3 regions of the Endozoicomonas sp. SCSIO W0465 genome follow, and region 1 is predicted to be linked to each of the others. Evidence: predicted binding sites of a transcription regulator. Region 1 holds the regulator's gene; each other region holds the start of a gene.
What was found. Region 1 encodes sigma-54, which starts transcription at its own class of promoters, with help from an activator protein. Its sites were predicted from a motif close to TGGCACNNNNNTTGCTNT; they were not measured.

Region 1 (7,406 bases):
TTCAGAAAATTCGCTGATAAAATTACCGCATCGGATCACAACCTGATTAAAAACAGAGCCGCTGCAAATGATTTGAAAGCTGCAAAGAAAGCTCTGGAAGATCGAACCCCTTTTATGGAGGAGCTTTACAGCAAGATTTGTGAGCGGGCAGCAAAGCTTCATGCTTCAGAAGGCGTGGAAGGCAGAACTCCCTACGAGCGAGCTGAAAACAGACCTTTAACTGGAGCAGCCTTTAGTTTTGGTGATGACGCTGCTCTTGATGCGGCTATTGCCGCTCAAGCTACGCCACCGAAAATGACGGCTATTGAAGAGCTGGAGGCTAAGCTGGCACTGAAGAATAATCAACAGCTTAAAGCTTTGGTAGAAGAAGGAACCGGGGAAGATAAAGAACGTTACAAAGCGAATCAAGAGAATAACCAGAGGGTTGTCGTTAAGCTGCAGGGTAAGACTAAATACCTCCTTGGTGCAGATCCTGTAAAAAATCGTAAGGATATTGCTGCTAATAAAGCTGCTATGGACGCCAGAATGGCAGCCAGAATGGCAGCCAGAATGGCAGCCAGAATGGCAGCCAGAATGGCAGCCAGAGCATAACGTCGTAAACCTTGGATTCTCAAAGCCTTGAATTCAAAACTCAGAGTTTTACATCACATGTTACATAAGCAGCTTCGTACGAAATTTCGGATGTAACTGATCAAGGCCTTGAGACTGAGAGCTATAAGTTGAAAATTTTTTGGCCATCGTTGTATATGATGGCCTTTTTTTATTGTGACCTTATTCTCTATTCGCTCATAGTACGATAGAGCATTGTCGTATTAGTAGCCGAACGTATTTTCTGAAGAGTCAAGGCTGAATGAAACCTTTCCGCCAGTGCTCTTAAAATTTCCAGATGCTCCTGGTTTTCACCTTCAGGCACGATCAACGCAAATATCAGATCAACGGGCTTTCGGTCTACAGAATCAAAATCAACAGGCTCCGCCAGTCGTATAAAGAGACCGATGGGGGCTGGGCAGGCTTTACAGCGACAGTGAGGAATAGCCACGCCTTCACCCAGTCCGGTTGTGCCGAGACGCTCCCGGGCAACCAGGGCTTCAAAGAGTTCATTGGTATTGATTTCGGGAACGTCGCTACTGATACGTTCAGCGATAAATTCCAGAATTTTCTTTTTGCTGACCCCGTGCACACCGTCCAGGGTGCGCTCGGGGGTTAGGATGCGATGAATTATCATGCTAAACAAGAATGGCCGCCGGAAAAATCAAAGGGCATGGCCACTGGCGCCCTGTTGCCTGTTTAAGGCTTTCTCTTTTTGTTTAACCAGCTGCCGATCCAACTTGTCCGAGAGCAGGTCAATGGCTGCGTACATGTCTTCGTGCTCGGCGGTCGCATTAATCTCGGCTCCGCGGGTATGCAGAATAGCTTCTACTTTCTGCACCAGCTTTTCTACACTCAGGGTCACCTGTACATTGGTGATATGATCAAAATGTGAAGCAAGACGTTCCAGTTTCTTGATCACATAGTCGTGCAGAGCTTCTGTTACCTCGACATGATGTCCACTGATGTTGACTTGCATGTAACGCTCTCCTGATCCCATTATCCAGATAATTACCAGTACGCGGGATTTTTCGTACCGGCTGACTTCGATTCTAACACTGTCGATGCAGCTTGGAATGCCCTGAAGCAAAAAAAACTGTTTTTTGCCCGGCTCATAACTCGGCTTTTTATATCAACTTATATCAGCTTACATCAGCTTGATATTCATCAGGGTACTAACTGCTTCCGCTCATTGGACGGGGGAATATTCATGGACTCCCGGTATTTGGCAATGGTTCGCCGGGCAACCTTGATGCCCTGTTCTGCCAATATGGCCGCAATTTTATTATCACTGAGCGGTTTGCGTGGTGTCTCTTGTGCAATGAGCTTGCGAATATGGGCTCTAATCGCCGTGGATGAACATTCGCCACCTTCTGCTGTGCTGACATGGCTGGAGAAAAAGTACTTGAGTTCATAGACGCCACGAGGGGTATGCATATACTTCTGGGTGGTTACCCGGGAAATAGTCGATTCATGCATACCAACAGCCTCGGCAATATCCGCCAGCACCAGGGGCTTCATGGCTTCATCGCCTTTTTCAAAAAAATCCTGCTGATAAGCAATAATCTGACTCGCGACTTTCATCAGTGTTTCATTTCGACTTTGCAGGTTTTTCAAAAACCAGCGGGCTTCCTGCAGATGATTTTTCATGAACACATTGTCGCGGCTGTTGTTGGCCCTCTGGACCATCGACGCATAATTATTGTTGATGCGCAGTTTGGGCAGCGCATCGGAATTCAGTTCGACAGACCATCGCTCCTTGATTTTTCGGACCGATATATCTGGAACCACGTATTCAGCTTCTGTCTGGTCAATGGTGCTGCCGGGTTTTGGATGGAAACTTTGAATGAGGCTGAGGGCTTTTCGCAACTGATCTTCCTTCAGTTTGGCCCTGCGCATGATGCGTGCGTAATCACGGGTGCCAAGTAAATCCAGGTAAAGGGTGATCAGTTTTTCCGCATTGTTGAAATGAGGTGTTGATGGGGGAAGCTGACGCAGCTGGACCAGCAGGCACTCTTTCAGGTCTATACTGCCACAACCGACAGGGTCGAATTGTTGAACCCGGTGCTGCAGCACTTTTATCTCGTCGATCTCCAGCTCTTCCAGCTGGGATTGCAGTGAAACATAAAGATCATCCAGTGAGCAGGTCAAATAACCATTCGGATTAACCGCTTCAATAATTGCAAGGCCAATCAGCCGGTCCCGATCGCTCATGGGCACCATATCCAGTTGCCACTCCAGATGATCCTGAAGCGACTCTACTGAAGATGACTTCGCCAGGGGGTCGTAATCCTCATCACTACCGTTGGCGGGCAGGCTGGAATACACATCGTCCCATGCTGAGTCGACGGGCAGTTCATTCGGGATACTGTCTGCCCATTCCGCCATCTCCTGTGGCTCAGGTTCCGGTATCGCCTCACTCAGATCAACGAGTTCTTCCTTGCCTTCACTGCTGGTGGCTGTGTCCTCTGTCTCGCTATCTTCGGACTCAAGCATGGGGTTGGATTCGAGAGCCTCCTGAATCTCTTGCTGAAGATCCAGTGTCGATAACTGTAGCAGCCGGATGGCTTGCTGCAGCTGAGGCGTCATGGTCAACTGCTGGCCCATCTTGAGCTGTAAGGAAGGCTTCATAGGCGACCGTATACCTTTACTTCGTTGTCCGTTGAGACTGCAGGTGAAACTCATGAGTGTCTACAGAGGGATCAACCGCAGGCGGTTCAGTGTTGGCACGGATGTTGTTACGACTTCTCTCCATGTGCGGCTGATTATAAACCCATAGTCATTTATGAAACCATAGCTTCAGTAAAAAATGTGCAGAGATTACTCAGAATGAGTTTAGTTGTGTTTTTTTGTTGGCTGTCTTGCTGCAGAGCAGGTCAGTGATGAAACCGACGTTCTGACGAAAATAAGAAAGAGCCTGCCCCTGCGTTTTTGTGCGCTGCTGCCTGTGATTGGGGTATCTATTTATTGCTGGTATGGCTCGGCACTGGATTCTGTTTGTCTGATTGTTTTCTCCTCTGCAAGCCGGAGACGTTTGCTCAATAGAACAATGCTTGCGCCTCCGGACCAGAAATCAGGTTCACGACATCTAATTAATAAACTTGTGTTGCAGCTCCTTTCCCCTTTTAGCAGTAATCTCCAGTTGTCGACCAGTAGGCAGTTTCAAAGTGACTGTTTGGTCATAGGTTAACGGGCGAACACTCTCAGTAGTAACCAGAAAAGGACTCTTCTGCTTTGAAACAACATAATTAAAGCCTTTGGCATCTTTTTTATATTCTACAGCCTGGTCTTCCCCGCCTAGTTTAAAGAGCCTGGCATCTTTACTGGAAGCGGTTGTCAACTCACATGCCCTGGAAATATAGAAGGCAGGCTTGATTCCCTGAGCCGGATAAAGCGAACCCGGCTTTAAAGGCGTCGCGCCTGAAGAAGTGACACAGTATGGACGCCCACTCTGTGAAATCTTAACATTAAAGTTTGATAAGTTTGGTTCATATTCCACGGCCTCATCTTCATCACATAATTTAACTAGTTCCCATCCAAAAACTATAGCCCTTGGGCCACGTAGCCTACAGAGATTTGACGTGCTCTGAATTTACAGGAAAATCACATCAACTCCGCTGTAGCCCCCGAAAACTGGTTGAAAAAGGCGTCAAAACAAAACTTGATTTTTTCCCTCTAAGCCTTGGCACGCATAGGCTGCAGAGTTTTTGGACGAGAACTAACTAATCGGGATGTAGTGTCTGAAGCTCTTGTCAGTACGCAATCTGCAGAAATATACATATCAGGCCTGCCATCCTGAGCCCTGTAAAATGATTCTGGCTTTAAGGTACAGACGCCTTTAGACGTAATAAGAAAAGGAGTCTGTCGCTTTGATACTACATATTTAAAGGCCGCTTCACTTGAATTGAACTCTACCGCCTCATCTTCAGCGCCCAACTTGAACAGTCGGGAACGGATGTCAGAAGCAACCGTCAGCTCTCCGTTTTCTGATAGGTACACGGCAGGGCTGTTCACTGCACCCGGCTGAACAGTACCTGGTTTCAGAGGGAACGCACCTTTTGGAGTCACAATAAAATGTTCTTTCTTTTTTGAAATAATATGCTGATAGCCTTTTGAGTCGGGCTTATACTCTATAAGCTCCTTTTCTGCCCCTATTTGAAATAACCTGGCACCAGTGCCTGCTTTAATTAATTTACCTTGTGGAGAAACATAACAGTCCGGAATACTACCTGCAGCCCCATAAACCTTGCCTCTCTGCAACAGCTTGCTTTGTCCCTTACTGAGGTAATAAAACTCTTTATCAACTTCACTCCTCTCGATTCTATCCTCCCCGGGCTTGAGCTCTTTGATTTCATCGCCGGTTCCATAATGCACCAATCTGTTTCCGGGTGATGAGTGATGCACCTTGCCACTTTGCGTAACATAGATATCAATACTTCTATCGCCGAGTTTAGATAAACCGGCAACTGTATATACCTTTCCTCCATCAATCTGCCTCTCTGTAACCTTTTCCGGCCGGGACAGTGACTCCTTTCCATTATCACCACCCCACACAGAAAATGAGCCAAATGACGATTTTGGTCTTGGAGCACACCTTGCAGCTGCAGGTTTACTACTGGAACGGGGCTGAACAGTGATTTTGGTTGATTCAGTATATCGGTACGACGAAGAAAATCTTCCAGGTTCCATGATAGTGACCCTATTATTGTGAGCGCGTTATAAGACAGGCAGGGAAACCTCATTTCACTCCATCAATCATTTGAATATTTTGAAGAGAACTGAGGACTAATAAGATCTAACTGGTTCCGTGCCCATTAAAAGTGTACTTTGTGATCGGGCTGTTGACTGTATAACCCTTGCATCAAAATGGCATAGTCAGCCCACCTGTAATGCCATAGACCTCAATTAAAAAATAAACAGTCACGATTGCGAGCGTATTAGATTAGCCTGCACTTATATCTGCTTACCGATTTGAAATCGGTCAACAGCTGTTGATATCGATTATTTTTATTCATCAAATCTACCTGGCCGAAAACATAGGCCATACTGACATGCCAGTACCTGCACCAATAGCAAAACGATTGAGGGCATAGATAATGGATCCGGTGGCCAGACAACCTGCGGTAAAAGTGCCTCAAACCTACAGCAAGAAGAAGCAGAAAGTCAGGGCTGCCGGTTTGTCGGCAGTCAGCCATGAGCTTTCAGATCGTTCAGGAAAATCCATTAGTACCAGAACAGTGGCATCATCGGCTAAACGACTCGGTATGAGTCCGGGGCAGGCAAAGTTCAGAGCCATCGCACTGGACACTGTGGAGATTCTGAACAACAAAGCATTCAGCTTCAATGGCACAACAATAGACCTGAAAGCAACGATTGAACGGTGTATTGCCAATACCCTGTTTTATGCTGCAAACGACACCATTTCTCTTCAGCCCCCTTCAGATTACTTCTACCCACTTACTGATATTCAGATTATGCAGGAGACCTCTCTGGAAGCCTGTCACCGGATTGCCAGAGTGAATGGCAAGGAACACGTGGCCTGCCTGAATTTTGCCTCTGCAGTTGATCCCGGCGGGATGTTCCGGGATGGCACCAACACCCAGGAAGACAGCCTGGCAAGGGCCTCTGCACTTTTTGCTTCGCTGAACAGTGATACCGGAAAGCAGATGTACGTTTATAACCGGCAACATCACGCAACCCATCGGGGGCTTTACTCGGACACGATCCTGTATTCGCCTGACGTGCCTGTTTTTAAAGACGATAACGGCAATCCGGAAACACCTTACCTGGTCTCTTTCATCACTGCTGCGGCAGTGGACAGACCGTTCTGCAATGGCATACCCCAAGAGACCATCCAGCAGACAATGTATGTTCGTGCCAGAAAGATCCTGTCTGTCGCTGCCAACAATGGCGTGAAACATTTGATCCTGGGGGCCTGGGGCTGTGGTATTTTCGCCCATGACGCAGCTGATATTGCCAGGCTGTTTGCTGATCTTTTGGCTGAGGATGACTTTAAAGAGAGGTTTGTGTCCGTCACATTTCCTGTTACTGATCCGGCAATGTTGCGGGTGTTTAAAGACCATTTTCCCGGAGCATAGTGTTGATGGTCTCATAGGTCACAGGCTGAACTGATGCCCAAGATAAACGTCACGGACCTTCTGATTTGACAGTACCGTATGGCTGTCGCCTTCAGCAATGATATGCCCTTCACTGACAATGTAAGCCTTCTCACAGATATCCAGCGTTTCACGGACATTATGGTCGGTGATCAACACACCGATGCCGCGATTCTGCAGATGCCGGATAATGGACTTGATATCACCAACGGATATCGGGTCAACGCCGGCAAAGGGTTCGTCCAGAAGGATAAAGGTCGGATCGGTGGCCAGTGCCCTGGCAATTTCTGCCCGCCGTCTTTCCCCGCCGGACAGAGCCATGCCGGCACTGTCCCGAATATGGCCTATATTGAATTCATTGAGCAGCGACTCCATTTTCTCAATTCGCTGCTTTTTATTAAGGTCTTTCCTGGTTTCCAGAATGGCCAGAATATTGTCTCGCACGGTGAGGCGGCGGAATATAGAGGCTTCCTGGGGGAGGTAACCGATACCGGCACGGGCCCGGTGGTGCATTGCCCGAAAAGTCAGGTCCTGCTGGTCAATGCTGACTTGACCGCCATCCGCTTTAACCAGCCCGACAATCATGTAAAAACAGGTGGTCTTTCCTGCGCCATTGGGACCGAGAAGACCAACGATCTGGCCACTGTTAACCTGCAGAGAGACATCTTTAACCACCTCTCTGCCTTTGTAGCTTTTGCTAAG
Region 2 (7,406 bases), 1.5 Mb from region 1:
CCTTCCCTTGGCGAATTGATTGCCCAGGGCAAAAACAACCTTCAGGCGCCCTGGCTGGGTATCACGGCATTTCTGGTCATGTCCATTATGCTGACGTTACTGGTGTTTATTGGTGAAGCGTGCAGAGATGCACTGGACCCAAGAAAATACTATTCAAACTAAAGAGCGACAAATAGAGCATCGAATCTTTATGGATAATCCATTATTGGCCATTAACAATCTCAGGATTTGCTTTCAACAAGGCGAGCACAGTGTTGAAGCCGTTAAAGGTGTTTCGTTCTCTGTGAATTGCAAAGAAACCGTTGGCCTGGTCGGGGAGTCCGGCTCTGGCAAATCCATTACTGCGCTGAGCATTCTGCAACTGCTTCCGGAAAATGCCCATTACTCCGGAGACATACTTTTTGCCAATGAGGCCCTGCTCGATTTATCCCAATCACAAATGCGCAACATTCGTGGACACAAGATCAGCATGATCTTTCAGGAGCCGATGACAGCACTCAATCCACTTCATACCATCGAAAAGCAGATAGGCGAAGTACTGGGTATACACCTTGGCCTGAAAAACAGGGCAGCAACGGCAAAGACACTTGAATTGTTGGAACTGGTGGGTATCCGTAATGCAAAAAGCCGTTTGAAGGCCTATCCCCATGAGTTGTCCGGTGGACAGCGACAGCGGGCAATGATTGCCATGGCCCTTGCCTGTGAGCCAACACTGCTGATCGCCGATGAACCAACAACCGCGCTGGACGTTACCGTTCAACGACAAATTCTCAGTCTGCTGGCAGACCTTCAACAGAAACTGGGCATGGCCATTCTATTTATCAGTCATGATCTTAACCTGATTCGTCATGTTTCGGATCGAATCTGTGTGATGAAAGACGGTGAGATTGTTGAGCAAGGCGTTACCGAGTCCGTATTCAGTGCACCTCAGCACCCCTACACCATCGACCTGCTCAATGCCGAACCGGATGGGGAACCTGAGCCACTGAGCGAAAACCCCACAAACCTGTTAACTGGCGAAAAGATCAGAGTCTGGTTCCCAATCAAAAAAGGCTTTTTCAAAAAAACAGTGGGTTACGTAAAGGCCGTCACTGATTTGTCGCTAACCATCAACCTGGGCGAAACAGTTGGCATTGTGGGTGAGTCCGGTTCCGGTAAAACAACGCTGGGTATGGCACTGCTGAAACTACAGACATCCGAAGGCCTGATACAGTTTGAAGAGACCAGCATCGACAACATGAACCAGAAGCAGTTCAGGCCATTGCGACGGGAAATGCAGATCGTATTTCAGGACCCATTTGGCAGTCTCAGCCCGCGTATGACCGTTGCTGACATTGTCGGTGAAGGTCTGGACATTCATAAACTGGCCACTGAAACCAATCGTGAGGAACTGATCATTGCGGCATTGAATGATGTTGGCCTTGACCCGGAGTACCGCCACCGTTATCCCCACGAATTTTCCGGTGGTCAGCGACAGCGTATTTCCATTGCCAGGGCTCTTGCTCTTAAGCCTAAACTGATTGTTCTGGACGAGCCAACGTCAGCCCTGGACAGAACCGTCCAATCACAGATCATTGATTTACTGCGTAACCTGCAAAAAAAATACCACCTCAGTTATATTTTTATCAGCCATGACCTTGCCGTGGTTAAAGCAATGAGTCATCGAATTATCGTGATGCAGGGGGGAGAGATTGTCGAGCAGGGAAATACCCAACAGATTTTTAACCAACCTTTGGAAGCCTATACCCAAGAGTTAATCAGTGCTGCTTTTGAAGCACGGAAACAGCGAACGACTCCCCCATAGTTCCCTGTCAGCCTCCCAGCACCCTCCTAGCAAACTCCCTGCAACCTCCCTGCACCCACAGGGAACCAAAACCAGATGCAGATGTCGTAGGTAAGGATGCCACAAATTGAAACTGTCAGGTTTTCATATGGATACCATTAATGGTTTTGGATGTTTAATATGTCACGATGCAGAACAATGCAGCCCCTTCAAACTGACATGCGGACATGCTTTTGGTAGATCATGCATGCAGGGATGGATGGAACTTTCTGGTCAAAAGAAATGCCTCTTATGTACAAAACCATTAACTGATGACGAGGTAAAACAGTTCATCAATAGCTCATTGTTTGATCGAATGGTAAGTATTTCATCAAAAGCTATTCCAATCTTTGGCAAAACTATTAAGCTTTCTCTCACTGCTATCTACGGTGGTCTTGCCTGTTCTTACGCGATGAATAACGAACCTTTGGGTTCTGACACAATCATTGGCGCTACTGCAATAATTATTTCCACGGCTTCTATCGGGGCTCTCGGGGTTGCCGCTGGTGTCAGTAAAGTTTACGGAGTTAGTGTCGGAACTGCAGTCGGAGCTTGTGCCATGGTTGCAGTCAAACATGTTGCCGCTACTTATGGCGTGTCCGATGCACCCACTGCGAATGATTTTTACATGGGAGCTATCGTGGGGTCTACAGTAACTGGAGCAGCATATGACCTAGGAGGCTGTCCGAGAACTAGCTATTGAAAAAACGAAAGCTTCAGCATTTTCTTGGCTGATCAAATATTGACCTAAATTTAGCCTGTTTTGGGGTAAAAATTGCGTTTTTTACCCTTTTGCTTGCCTTTATGCTGCCATTTTAAGCCTTTTTGCTTCTTCAAGACGGATTGATCCCGTTGAAACCGATTTGACAATTTTTTTGAGGCTCTATTTGATTTCCGAACTGCTCTGCAGTGAAAATTGGATGTGGACCACGCAATGTAAGGCTTGAGGGCAAATTGCCGAGCAAAGCTCTGAGAGCCTTTAATGATAAGTGCTTCAGCCAGGTTCAATCTGGGAACAGTCTGTAATCCAATAAGAGCCTTTTTTGAAATTATAAGCACTGCAGACCAGTGAAAATTCTCCAGCCACTTTTTCCTTACCCCGGACACTGAACCCTCTGAATCCTGAGTTCTTGATTTGGCCAAAAGGCGGTTCCGCAATCACCTTGCGACGCTCATAAACCGCTTTGGCCTCTTTGGTTTCCATTTTGCGGTTCATCGCCTGGCGTATGGCTTCGTGGCGGTCTGTGCGAATCACTTTCCCCGGGTCTTTGTTGTCACCACTGCACCTTTTACGTAACGGGCAATCCCGGCAGATATCTTTACTGACGCGGTAGCTTTTGTGTTTTGCTTTGCTAGCCGTGTTATAAATCAGCTTCTCACCGGCAGGGCAGGTAAAGCTGTCGTCTGCTTCATGGTAAATAAAATCCGCTTTGACAAACTTTCTGTCAGAGTCTTCCAGTCCCTCTGTTGCAGGCTTCTCCTGTCGATCCGTAGCCATGTAAGCGTCAATGTTCGCATCATCAAACGCTTGCAGGTTGGGCCCTGAGTAATAGCCATTATCCTCACTCATTTTGCCAATGGACGCGTTATCTGTTGCTTCTGCAATGGCTTCAAGTGCAGGCTTTACTTCCTGCTTGTCATTGGCATGCTGGCTGATGTGCTGGCCAACAATGATACCATTATCGCTGTCGACGCTGATCTGGGCGTTATAACTGTACTGATAGCCACTGCCTTTTTTACCCATGATCCTGGCATCATGATCAGCAAAGCTGATTTGCTTTTTGTCGTCTATCGGCTTATCGGGATTCAGGGCCTGTTCCCGTTCTTCAAGCGCTTTTTTGGCCTCCTGGATTTTCTCTAACCGTTCCTGCTTGAATTGCAAGTCTTCAGGAATGCTGTAGCCAGTCTCCTGCTGATAAGCATCGTCCTCTTCACTGTCACTGGTTTCGGCTTTTTTAATCAGGGCCTCAACTTCAGCCATTAATTCAGCTTCTTTGGCCTTAAGTCGTGCGTAGCTCATGGCCTTATGCTTTGATGAGTCGGCTTTGAATTTGGAACCATCAAGAGCGATGTGGCCCAGCGAGGCCATCTGTAGTTCCCGGGCGAGCAGCACGCTCTGTTTGAAACTGCTTTTAAAAAAGGTGGCCTGGTTTTTACGAAAGTCACTGAGCACCCGGAAATTTGGGCAGTGCTGTTTGGCGATATACATGAAAGCCAAGTCCTGATTGCAGCGCCGTTCAATCTCCCTGGAGCTGAACACACCATGGCTATAGGCATAGATCAGGATCGATATAATCAGTCGTGGGTGGTAGGCATTCTGGCCAAGATGGTGATACTGCTTTTCCACTTCAGAGGTGTCGATATGCTTGAAGATATCTTCAAAAACGAAGCAATCATGATCTGGTGGCAGCAGGTCGAAGATGTTCGATGGGAACATCAGGTGCTGGTCAAAATCAGCAGGGTTATCTTTGAATTTGATTGATGACATCCGTTTCGGCAACAACAAAGTGGGCAGAAGATGCCTGATTATACTTAATCAGGCTATTCTCGGACAGCCTCCTAGGAGGCTATCCGAGAATAGACTGCCCTACTGCGGTGGCAGAAAATTGGGCTAAAAATCCGGTTTTGTTCGGCAAATAGAACCACTATTCACCTCACAAAACCGGATTTTTATCCTCAATTTTCTGCCATCCTCGCTACGGGCGCTATTCCCGGACAGCCTCCTAGGAGAGTAGGTCACGGTTATCCGGAGTGAAACAGCACTTCCAGCAAAGCCACTGCTGGTATTATCCAGAAATCCTTACTGCAACAAATAGCTTTGGCTCGGGTTAACCCAGTCGCTATAGAGGTGTCTTCAGACAACTGTTGGGTTCCCGGCAAAGCGATAACGAAAAATATATTGCCAAGCACCCGCTAATTTCCGAGTTTTCAGGAACAAAACTGCGTACCGATCAGATTGATATCAGATTAAATCATTAGCGATTAAAATTGTTATTAAAAGACTTGGGTCGTCTCTTGGCTGGATCCCGCTGGCCTGACTCCTTCTGTCGAGCATCATTCACTCTTAGTGGACGTCCGGCTACTTCCGCACCGTCCATGGTCCTGGCGGCTGCAGCTTCCGTCTCCTTTTCAAAAGTGATAAATGCAAAGCCCCTGGAGCGCCCGGTTTCCCGATCCCTCATCAGTTTGATGTCTTCAATAACACCAAATGATTCGAAAGCCTGTTCAAGATCCTCTTCAACGGCGGTATACGCCAAATTACCGATGTATAAAGTCCTTTTTTGCATGGAAAAGCTCTGTTTTTTTCTCTGGGTTGAACGCAAATCCTTGCGTAGAAACATTAATCAGATTCTCACATCAAACGACTGTTGTCCATTGGCTTATCGGCAAATTCCTGAGGTTCATTAACGGATCATAAAACAGACAAAAAGACACAAAGAATTCTTCGTGCCTTTCATTAGCTGTGTGATATACATCAGTTACTGAACACTTTCATTTTCAGAAAAGACGCCTTCAAACAACGCTGTGGACAGGTAGCGCTCACCTGAATCTGGCAAAATAACCACAATTGACTTACCGTTATTTCCTGGTTGCTCTGCCACTTTCAGGGCAGCACTCACGGCGGCACCACCAGAAATACCTGCCAGGATACCCTCTTCCCGCATTAACCGGTGGGCGGTCTCCATAGCGTCTTCATTGGAAACCTGCTCAACCTGATCCACCAGCCGGAGATCAAGGTTTGCTGGAATAAATCCAGCGCCAATCCCCTGAATCTTATGGGGCGCAGGCTTAACCTCTTCGCCCGCCAGGGTCTGGCTGATGACTGGGGACGCACTTGGCTCAACGGCAACTGACTTGATTTTCCTGCCCTGGATCTCCTTAATGTAGCGGGATACACCAGAAATGGTTCCTCCCGTGCCAACACCTGCGACAAAAATATCAATCTTGCCATCCAGTGCATTCCAGATTTCCGGGCCAGTGGTCTCCTCATGAATTCGGGGGTTGGCGGGATTCTCAAACTGCTGCAGCAACAGATACTTTTGCGGGTTTTCTTCCGCCAGTGCTTTCGCCCTGGCAATGGCACCGGGCATGCCTTTTGCCGGTTCAGTCAAAATGATGGTAGCACCCAGTGCCTTCATGACTTTACGACGTTCAAGGCTCATGGAAGCAGGCATGGTCAGCGTCAGCGGGATTCCCCGGGAAGCCGCAACAAAGGCCAGGGCAATGCCGGTGTTACCACTGGTGGGTTCAATCAACTCCATACCCGGCAGCAACTTTCCGGAGCGCTCTGCATCCCAGATCATGCTGGCACCAATACGGCATTTGATACTGTTTGCAGGATTTCTGGACTCTATTTTTACATATATCTCCCGGCCTTTTGCCAAGCGATTCAGCTTTACCAGCGGCGTATTACCGATAGCCTGAGCGTTATCCTGATAGACCTGCGTCATGATAGTCCCTTCCTTATAATCTGAAGATAATTCATTTTCAGCTTGTAGCTTTTTTATAAGGTGAGACTATATCTATCCGTCGTATCCCGTAAAGTAATTTAAAATTATAGATTTATATAAAATATCTATAAATATCGATCGAAACTGAAGGGCAATCACTGGTTGCTCACCCGTAGTCATTTATCAAATACAATACTATCGTTTAGATAATTGATGGTTCCTGCAATGCTGTTCAATGCGCTCTTCAACTTCTGATGTGGCTGCTTTTCCACCCAGTAACTGCCATTGCCTTGCCTGGGTCAGATCATTGTCGGATACGGCAGCCATTAAATTTTGGTCAAGTTTGTCCCTGGGATAAAACTCCGCCAATATTTTACTGTATTCCGAAACCTGGTAATAATTATTAGCTGCAGCTAATCTCAACCTATTATCCAGAAACTTGTCGTCTATTCGGCCACCCAATTGAATCCAGCTTTTGATATTTTCAGCAGAAGTCCACAAACCCATGGCACGTTTCAGGCACTGATCTTTTTCCTCTTGAGTAAACGCACCAACACCGAGATCTAACAGGGTCTGTGCGGCAGTATAATCCCCCAAGTTAGCAACCTCACTACGGACTTCAGGGATTATTTCCTCAACTTTTGGCCCACCTACCTTCAATGCCCATTTTGCAGCTGCTGTATAGCCTGCAAATACAACGTCCCTGAAAAATCGCTCAATATGATCATCTTTATAGACTTCCCAACTGAGCGAACGAAGATAATAAAGGAATTCGATATAAGGTAAATTTATGTTTGCAGCTCCAGGCACACATATTGGTCTTAATTGACGTTTTAATTGTTCATCAACCAACTTACCATGATGATCGGATAGGAATCCCGGTTGTATTTGTCGATGGCATGGATCGGTGAGTCCCAAACTCCTGGCGTCGGTTGAAATCATTGAAACATCCAGTAATGCCCTTCTGATGACTCTTGCAGATAACTCTTGCAGTGATTTGATTTCGGTTATTTCAGGCTCTCCGGCACTGATTATATAAGTTTTAAGGGTATCTAACTCTTCAGAATCCAGAACTCTTGCATATTTATAATAGGCAATCACTTTTCGTAGCGTCCGGGCTTGCTCCTGCGCAA
Region 3 (7,406 bases), 680 kb from region 1:
TTGATAGGGACAGCAATCAACTGGCGTTGCGATTGATGAAGCTACTGAGGCTTTCCTGGCATTACTGCAAGGGCTTTAAGACCATAGGTATGCTACAGATGCCAAGTGTTGTCTGTGAACGAATCGAGAAGATTTATGACCGGTTGCTTCAGCGGGCTCTAATGAAAGAAGTCGTCTATATGGAGAAGCAACGAGAGGAGCTTAAGCGCAAGAAAGTCAAGAATACTAAAGCTTACAATCTCTTCAAACGACTCACTGAGTTCAAGGCTGAGACACTGCGCTTCATGTCAGATTTTACCATTCCCTTCGATAACAATGGCAGTGAGCGGGATGTTCGAATGGCCAAGTTAAAGCAGAAAATCTCAGGCTGCTTCAGGAGTGCAGACGGTGGTTCTATGTTTGCACGGATTCGCAGCTATTTGTCGTCTGCCAGAAAACAGGGAATGGACATATATCAATCACTTCATAGAGCTGTTCGGAATTACTGTAATATGCCTTTGCTCAGTGCTGAATAGTTACTGTTTTTCAGGCCCAGCTGGTGAGCCAGTTGGTCAAGAGAGCGAAGTGGTGTCGGTTGATAACCGGGAATGCGCTGGTGGAATTCACGGGCTATTCTGGCCACTTCAGTACTGAACAGTGGTGAAGATTCACCGTTAAAGAAGCGGTTAGGCTCCTGTTTTATGGATAAACTGAATTCTGACATGGCATGTGCCTCCCGAACACAAATGCTGGTCTGGCAGCGCTCCCTGCTGCCAGTTTGGCGGTCAGGGAGCGTTTCCCGAAAAATCAGGCGTCAACGCGACGGGCACCTTTTTTCATCAGGTTTTCCAGCACAACGTCCGGGTTGGCAAAGCGGCGGTTAAGGATCATGGAAGCGATGATGTAAGGCTTCCAGCCCGCTTCTTTGTAGGTGTCGATCAGGTATTTGTTGAATACCCCTTCGGTTACTTCACCCTCTTTACAGGAAACGCCGGTGATGTCTGCTGGCAGGCAGTGCATGTAAAGTGCTTCGCCATTGCGGGTATGCTTCATCATTTCTTCGGTGCAGTGCCAGTCTTTGTGCAGGGCGTTCTGGGCCAGACACTCCTGTTCCAGCGTTTTCAGACCCGCGTGGTCGCCTGCTTTCAGCAGGTCAGTACGACGGCCCATGACGTGGTAAGGCGCCCAGGACTTGGGATAGACAATATCGGCATCCTTGAAGGCTTCAGCCATGGTGCTGACCCGGGTGAAACTGCCGCCACTTTCTGCCGCCTGACGACCAGCTGTTTCAACCACTTCAGGAATCAGGTCATAGCCTTGTGGGTGAGCCAGGGTGACATCCATACCAAAGCGTGTCATCAGGCCGATAATGCCCTGTGGAACAGAGAGCGGCTTGCCGTAGCTTGGGGAGTAAGCCCAGGTCATGGCAATCTTCTTGCCTTTCAGGTTTTCCAGGCTGCCAAAGTGTTCGATCAGCCATGCCAGGTCAGCCATGCTCTGGGTCGGGTGGTCGATATCGCACTGCAGGTTAACCATGCCCGGACGCTGGGCCAGAACACCATGCTCCTTACCAAAATCCAGGGCGGCACCCACTTCACGCATATACTGGTTACCGTAACCCAGGTACATGTCGTCACGGATACCGATCACATCGGCACAGAAAGAGATCATGTTGGCGGTTTCACGAACGGTTTCGCCATGGGCAATCTGGGACTTTCCTTCGTCCAGGTCCTGAATGGCCAGACCCAGCATGTTACAGGCTGAGGTGAAGGAGAAACGGGTACGGGTAGAGTTATCACGGAACAGGGATACACCGAGGCCGCTGTCGAAAACTTTGGTAGAGATGTTTTCGTTGCGCAGCAGACGAAGGCCTTCTGCTACTTTCAATACCTGCTTCAATTCATCCGTAGACTGTTCCCAGGTCAGGAGAAAGTCTTTGGTATGCAGTTTGGTGTTCAGTGCCTTGATATCTTGCAGTAACTGGTCGAAATTGCTCACGGTATTTCCTTTTCTGAATATCAGATCCTTTGGGCGAAGGCTGCCCGAACTAAGACTGCACGAGCCAAAACTGCACGAGCCAAAACTGCACGCACTGAAACAGCGCTTTCGGATCTGGGGTTATTGTTTGACTGAGTCTGGCGCAGTTGAGAGGCGACCCAGGTAAATCAGTCAGGTGGTTATCTGGTAGCTTTTAATAGCCAACTTACGTGCCAACTTTGGTGAAGCGGCTGTGAGAAAAGGAAAACCCGGGGTGGCGTTGGATCTGTTCTGAACCTTATTATGCCCAGAGCCGTTGATAACCGTGGGGTTTGGGGGAGCCAGTTAAAAAACAGGTCAATAGCAGTGAGTCTGGCAAAGAAAAAAAGTGATTTGCAGCAACTTTTTATGTACCCCTTATTTACCACAACAGTGCGATTGGTTCGTTTTGATCTATCAGTTTGATAATTGCGAAGTACGCAGACAATCAAAGTGACAGCAACGCAGTTGAATACGGCAGGCCTTACGTCACCTGCCAAAGACATCAACAGAGGAGATTGAATAACAATTATTTCTCTGGTAGACGGTGCTTGATCATCTGCCCAAGGGTGAGAATATCTTTTCGAACCTCTTTAACCTGGCTTTCCACACCCTCAAGGCGCTGGTTAATGCCACCAAGCCATTCATTAGTACTACCGAGTCGTTCATTATTTTCATCCAGCCGTTCATTGGTTTCATCAAGGCGTTCGTTATTTTCACCAAGGCGTTCATTGGTTTCATTTAATCGCTCATAAGTTTCATCGACGCGTTCATGAGTGCCATCGACCAGTTTATTGGTCTCATCCAGCCGACCATTGATGGTGTCCAGATGTTCGCTGATATCATCGAGAATTTTGTGGGTGTTATTCATTAACTCACTGGTACGCTCAAAACCGGACAGCGTGGCCTGAGCCAGCTCAGAGACATCTTCCTTAACGCCGGTCACTTCTGCCTGAATACCCGACATGTTGACTTTGACGCCAATGATTTCATGCTGGTTTTTAAGTGCAATGTGTTTGATATCCGCCATCGCTTTTACCAGACCATGAATGGTGTTGTAGAGGGACTGGTGTTGCTTCTCCAGCATATCAACTCTTGTTTCTAGCGACATACAGCTACCTGTCTTTTGTTGTGTTATAAAGCCTTGTGTTAAACCATGTTGTAGTTAGACAGCCATGGAGCACTCGTATTAGAAGTTGTTGTAAAAGAGTGCTGTTTCTCAGCCTGATCTTCAGCTGGTGGGTTATATCGAATAAGCTGCGCACTGACTGCATGATCAGCATAGCAGAGCTTCAGAATGTCATCGGTTTTATTGATGAGAGAAATAAAAAGAGCGTTTTATAGTGGAATGGTGGTGTGGCTTAAATCGGTTATATCTACCTGTTTTAGAAAGCGCCAATTGCACCACGGAAATCACGAAGCGCACAAAGAAGCATTTTTTCCTCTGTGCTCAGGGTGATCCCCGTGGTTCAGAAGATTCAAACCGCAGACAGTTTCAATATGGCTTCAAGGACGCCGCCGGCTATGGCCCTGGCTTTATCAGAAACGGTGGTATGGTCAACACTGGTTCCACGGGGGTCAATATCACCAATTTTGAATCCCGGGGTGACTTCAGATCCTGTGCTGATCATACCGCGAACCTTGCCACCGATGCGGGTAATTACCGGCTGAGTTCCGTTGTCTGAACGGACCTGTGCAACCACCTGCCCTTCTTCGACCAGGTCACCAATGGCGACTGCCGGTGTGACGGTGCCCGCGCAGGGTGCACGTAATACCCGCTCTTCAGCGTAGCCCATGATCGTGCCGGGCTTGCCGGTATTGGGTTCAGCCGCTCCCTGGTAAATGACTCTGGCCAGGTTATGGCCCCGACAGGTCTCAATAACGGCATCTACATCCTGTCCTGCATGGAATCCGGGGCCAAGCGCGATGGTAATGGGGGCCATGTTCCGGTTGGTGCCCAGATTTTGCTTGGCCAGAATACCATCAACCAGTATGGCAGGTTTAAATTGACGGAGGGTCTGGCCATCCGGGTCGGCCATGATCGGGATACGACCATCACTCATTATTCGCACTGCATCAGCAACGGATCGTGCTTTGTGCGCAGTGATGCCCTCCACGGTTATCTGACCACTCTCGTTCAGTAATGCACCGGCAAAAGAAACATTGGTACGAATCACCGTTGGTTTTGGCAGGTCCAGCATAACCACTTTAAAGCCACTGTTATGCAGTTTGACGGCAGTACCGGATGCCAGGTCACCGGCACCACGGATCATCACCAGATTATCGTTACGGCTGTTTGTTGAGGACCGTGTTGCTGATTGTTCATCCCCTTTTCTGAGCCCTTTACCCCGGGACAATTTACCTCGAGATAAGGCCAGAATCTCCCCCATAATACTGACAGCAATTTCTTCCGGGCTTTCTGCGCCAATATCCAGACCTACCGGCGTGCGCACTTCCTGAAACCGTGCTTCGCTGATGCCGAGTTCAAGACATTTTTTATGCAGTGTTTCTACCTTGCGACGACTGGCCAGTTGGCCAATATACCGGGCCGAACTGTTGAGAATGGTGGGCAGTGCAATGGTGTCTTCATGGTTCGTTGCGATAATGACCTGAGTGTTATCTCTTATCGTGGCCTGGCTGATGGCATCCTGGATCGTTGCTCCCAGAATGAGTTGAGTATTGGGTGGAAACAGCCTGGCATTGAGATTGGGTTCCCAGGAGTCGACAACGGTGATCCGGTAACCCAGCTCGGAAGCCAGCTTTGCCACTGCCCGGTTCACATGCCCGCCACCGATCAATAGCATGTCCGGGCGGATGCCTTGCACATCTATATGGACGGTCATGGTGCCACCACAATCCATATCCATGGCATCTTTGCCGGTTCTGGACATACTGCCTTTGATGACTCTTGAGCGACCTTCCTTTAATGCGTCAATGGCTGCGCCGATCACATGACGCTCAATCATGCCGCCACCGATGGTTCCCCGGGTAGTGCCATCTTCCAGAACGAGAATAATGGCATCATGCCGGGGGGCGGACCCTTTGGTCTCTATAATAGAAGCTAGGGCAAAAGGGGTGTTTTGTTCATAGAGTCGTGCCGCTTCGGCAAAAATATTCATTGGTTTCCCCCATTAGCAAATTAACGCATTGTTTTTAGATGAATTCAGTGCTCCGGGTAGCTCTTCTATAAAGGGAACTGGCTGTTGCCGGAAACTGCTGATGACATAGTGATGGAGTGAGGGTGCAAAACGCTGCACAGATGCTATAAATTCTCTTGCATGCAGTTGCGCCGAAAGGTTATCAACCTGGTTGAGTAACCAGACCCTGCGTGCATTGCCCGGTGAATTTTTGAACAGACCTTGCGGATGATCAAGTAGCTGATATATCGCCATAGCAGTGGAGTTTTCTCCATCTGATAGCCCGGTAATGCTGGTGAACTCCTCCCACCGGTGGATATTATGTGGACTGATGGTATTACCCATACCGCTCCAGCCGGTCACACCGATAATGACCTGGCAGCCATTGGGGATGACGGGTTCATTTTTTCCAGGGGCTTTTAATGGACGTTGCCTGGAACCGTCCGCTTCTATGAGTATATTGTCGTATACATCAAGGCTGATCAGCCGCTGAATGGTGGCTGGGGACAGTCCTCGCAGCTTTTGAGGGTTTTTGTCTGGGAAGCCCGCCAGCGTGATGGACGCCCCCTTGGGTTTAATCTGAATCTGATTCAGTAAATTCTGTTCAATCAGCCGATCAACGTACTGGCCAAATCCCCCGGGAGCAGGTCGGAAAATCCGTGTTGTCGTGGTCAGCAGTACGCTGTGACCAGACTGCTTGAGCTGAAGAGCAAGATATTCCAGACAGCTGGTCTTTCCTCCGGCGCCGGTTGCCGCAATAATGCGATCTTCGACCGGGTCTATCCATGACAGGCTACCCGGAAAATTGAGCATAAGACTTTCCCTCAGACAGCCTTCTAAACTGATGAGACCTTCAGTATGTCAACGGATTCAACCAAACCTGTGGATTGCCTGGTCACTGCAGCAGGGCTCTCATCACGGATGGGGCGCTGGAAAATGATGCTCCCTTTCTCAACAAAAGAGTCAACAAGAGAGTCCACAAAAGAGTCCACAAGAACGCCCGGCAGAGACTCCAGCGAAGCGCAAGAGTGTGAAACCATTCTTGACTGCAGCATTGCCAACGCGCTCTGCTTCTGCCAACGGGTTATTCTGGTGACCGGCTACCGGGGTGAAGAAATTCACACACGTTATGAGCATCACCCGCGAATCAAACTGATCCATAATCCCGCGTATTACCTCGGACTTTTCAGCTCGATTCAAGCGGGTATCCGCCATTGCGAAACCGATTATCTGTTCATTACCCACGGTGATATGCCGCTGATCCCTCCCACGGTATTCTCCGAACTCTGGCGACAACGGGATATTGATACCCTTTTTCCCGTCGTCAGTGCTGATGATCAGCGACCGGGCCACCCTGTCCTTTTGTATCGCAGTGCGTTTGGCGCTGTACTGGACGCTCCTCCTCAGTCACGGATGAAATCCCTGTTGCTGGCGGGCTCCCATCGTTTTATCTCAGTGGGCACTGACGCTATTCACCAGGATATTGATACACCAGATCGTTACCGGCAGTTGCAGTTAGCATGACAGTATCAAGACACAGTTTCTGTGATACATGTCAAAATTCGTCACTGCTAAAAATAGTGGAACTTTGGCCTTATAAACCTGTCAGAGTGATGTGAGGTGTTTTTAGATTAAATCCCTTTCAGTGATAGGGCAGTCTATACTCAGGCAGCCTACTGGTTAAATTTCCGGGTAGAATTACCAGGACTGCACAGTAATGGGTTCCGGGCAGGTGATTCAACATGCAATCTAATGCGGCAACATCGTTCTCTTCTCTATCTCCCCTACCGGCGGCGAGTTCTCCTGACACGGATAACCCCCCTACCCGGGATGCTTCAACATCCGGTCGATTTGCTCATTGCCAGCCCAAGGCAATGGCAAGGGCCAATCAACTGTCAAAATCAGATCCTGCCCTTACCAATGATGTTGGTACAAAAAATACATCTACGTACAAGATTACAACGGTTAACGACGATCAATTAAAACAGATCATTGAATTTAAAAATCGTTTCTTGAAAACAATGATCCCGAAAATGTGCCTTAAATCGATAATGGAAGGTCTTAAATTATTTGCTAATGAAGATTATTTAGCCAGGCTAAGTTACCGTTAATGGTTGGAAGCACCAATGTTCAGTAATTCTGCTGATCAACCGGCCAACAGTTAATTTTTTTGCTGCCGTCAGTTCTCGCCTCCAGGCCAGATAATGGGGAAGGTAACGAGTTGCAACCCCTTGGAATACGCCGCCAATCCAGCGTTTTAAATGACTGTGATAA

Region 2: a site for sigma-54 is predicted at 5,258-5,275, ahead of MJO57_RS15920 (RNA-binding protein). Genes of this name have one in related genera too.
Region 3: a site for sigma-54 is predicted at 2,175-2,192, ahead of ygeW (knotted carbamoyltransferase YgeW). Genes of this name have one in related genera too.

What each region holds. Positions count from the first base shown of each region.
Region 1 is NZ_CP092417.1:2,021,240-2,028,645, reverse strand. It holds gene MJO57_RS08800 (hypothetical protein) at 1-591, shown strand, start outside; gene MJO57_RS08795 (PTS sugar transporter subunit IIA) at 779-1,225, opposite strand; gene hpf (ribosome hibernation-promoting factor, HPF/YfiA family) at 1,253-1,567, opposite strand; gene MJO57_RS08785 (RNA polymerase factor sigma-54) at 1,756-3,219, opposite strand; gene MJO57_RS08780 (hypothetical protein) at 3,677-4,087, opposite strand; gene MJO57_RS08775 (hypothetical protein) at 4,264-5,277, opposite strand; gene MJO57_RS08770 (TIGR02452 family protein) at 5,685-6,686, shown strand; gene lptB (LPS export ABC transporter ATP-binding protein) at 6,705-7,406, opposite strand, start outside.
Region 2 is NZ_CP092417.1:3,550,099-3,557,504, forward strand. It holds gene MJO57_RS15900 (ABC transporter permease) at 1-162, shown strand, start outside; gene MJO57_RS15905 (ABC transporter ATP-binding protein) at 113-1,804, shown strand; gene MJO57_RS15910 (E3 ubiquitin protein ligase) at 1,932-2,525, shown strand; gene MJO57_RS15915 (IS1182 family transposase) at 2,817-4,310, opposite strand; gene MJO57_RS15920 (RNA-binding protein) at 4,798-5,163, opposite strand; gene cysK (cysteine synthase A) at 5,302-6,273, opposite strand; gene MJO57_RS15930 (hypothetical protein) at 6,469-7,406, opposite strand, start outside.
Region 3 is NZ_CP092417.1:1,343,559-1,350,964, reverse strand. It holds gene MJO57_RS05855 (IS66 family transposase) at 1-515, shown strand, start outside; gene MJO57_RS05850 (hypothetical protein) at 482-703, opposite strand; gene ygeW (knotted carbamoyltransferase YgeW) at 787-1,977, opposite strand; gene MJO57_RS05840 (hypothetical protein) at 2,525-3,106, opposite strand; gene yqeB (selenium-dependent molybdenum cofactor biosynthesis protein YqeB) at 3,474-5,114, opposite strand; gene yqeC (selenium cofactor biosynthesis protein YqeC) at 5,127-5,945, opposite strand; gene MJO57_RS05825 (NTP transferase domain-containing protein) at 5,991-6,656, shown strand; gene MJO57_RS05820 (hypothetical protein) at 6,875-7,243, shown strand; gene MJO57_RS05815 (IS1595 family transposase) at 7,229-7,406, opposite strand, start outside.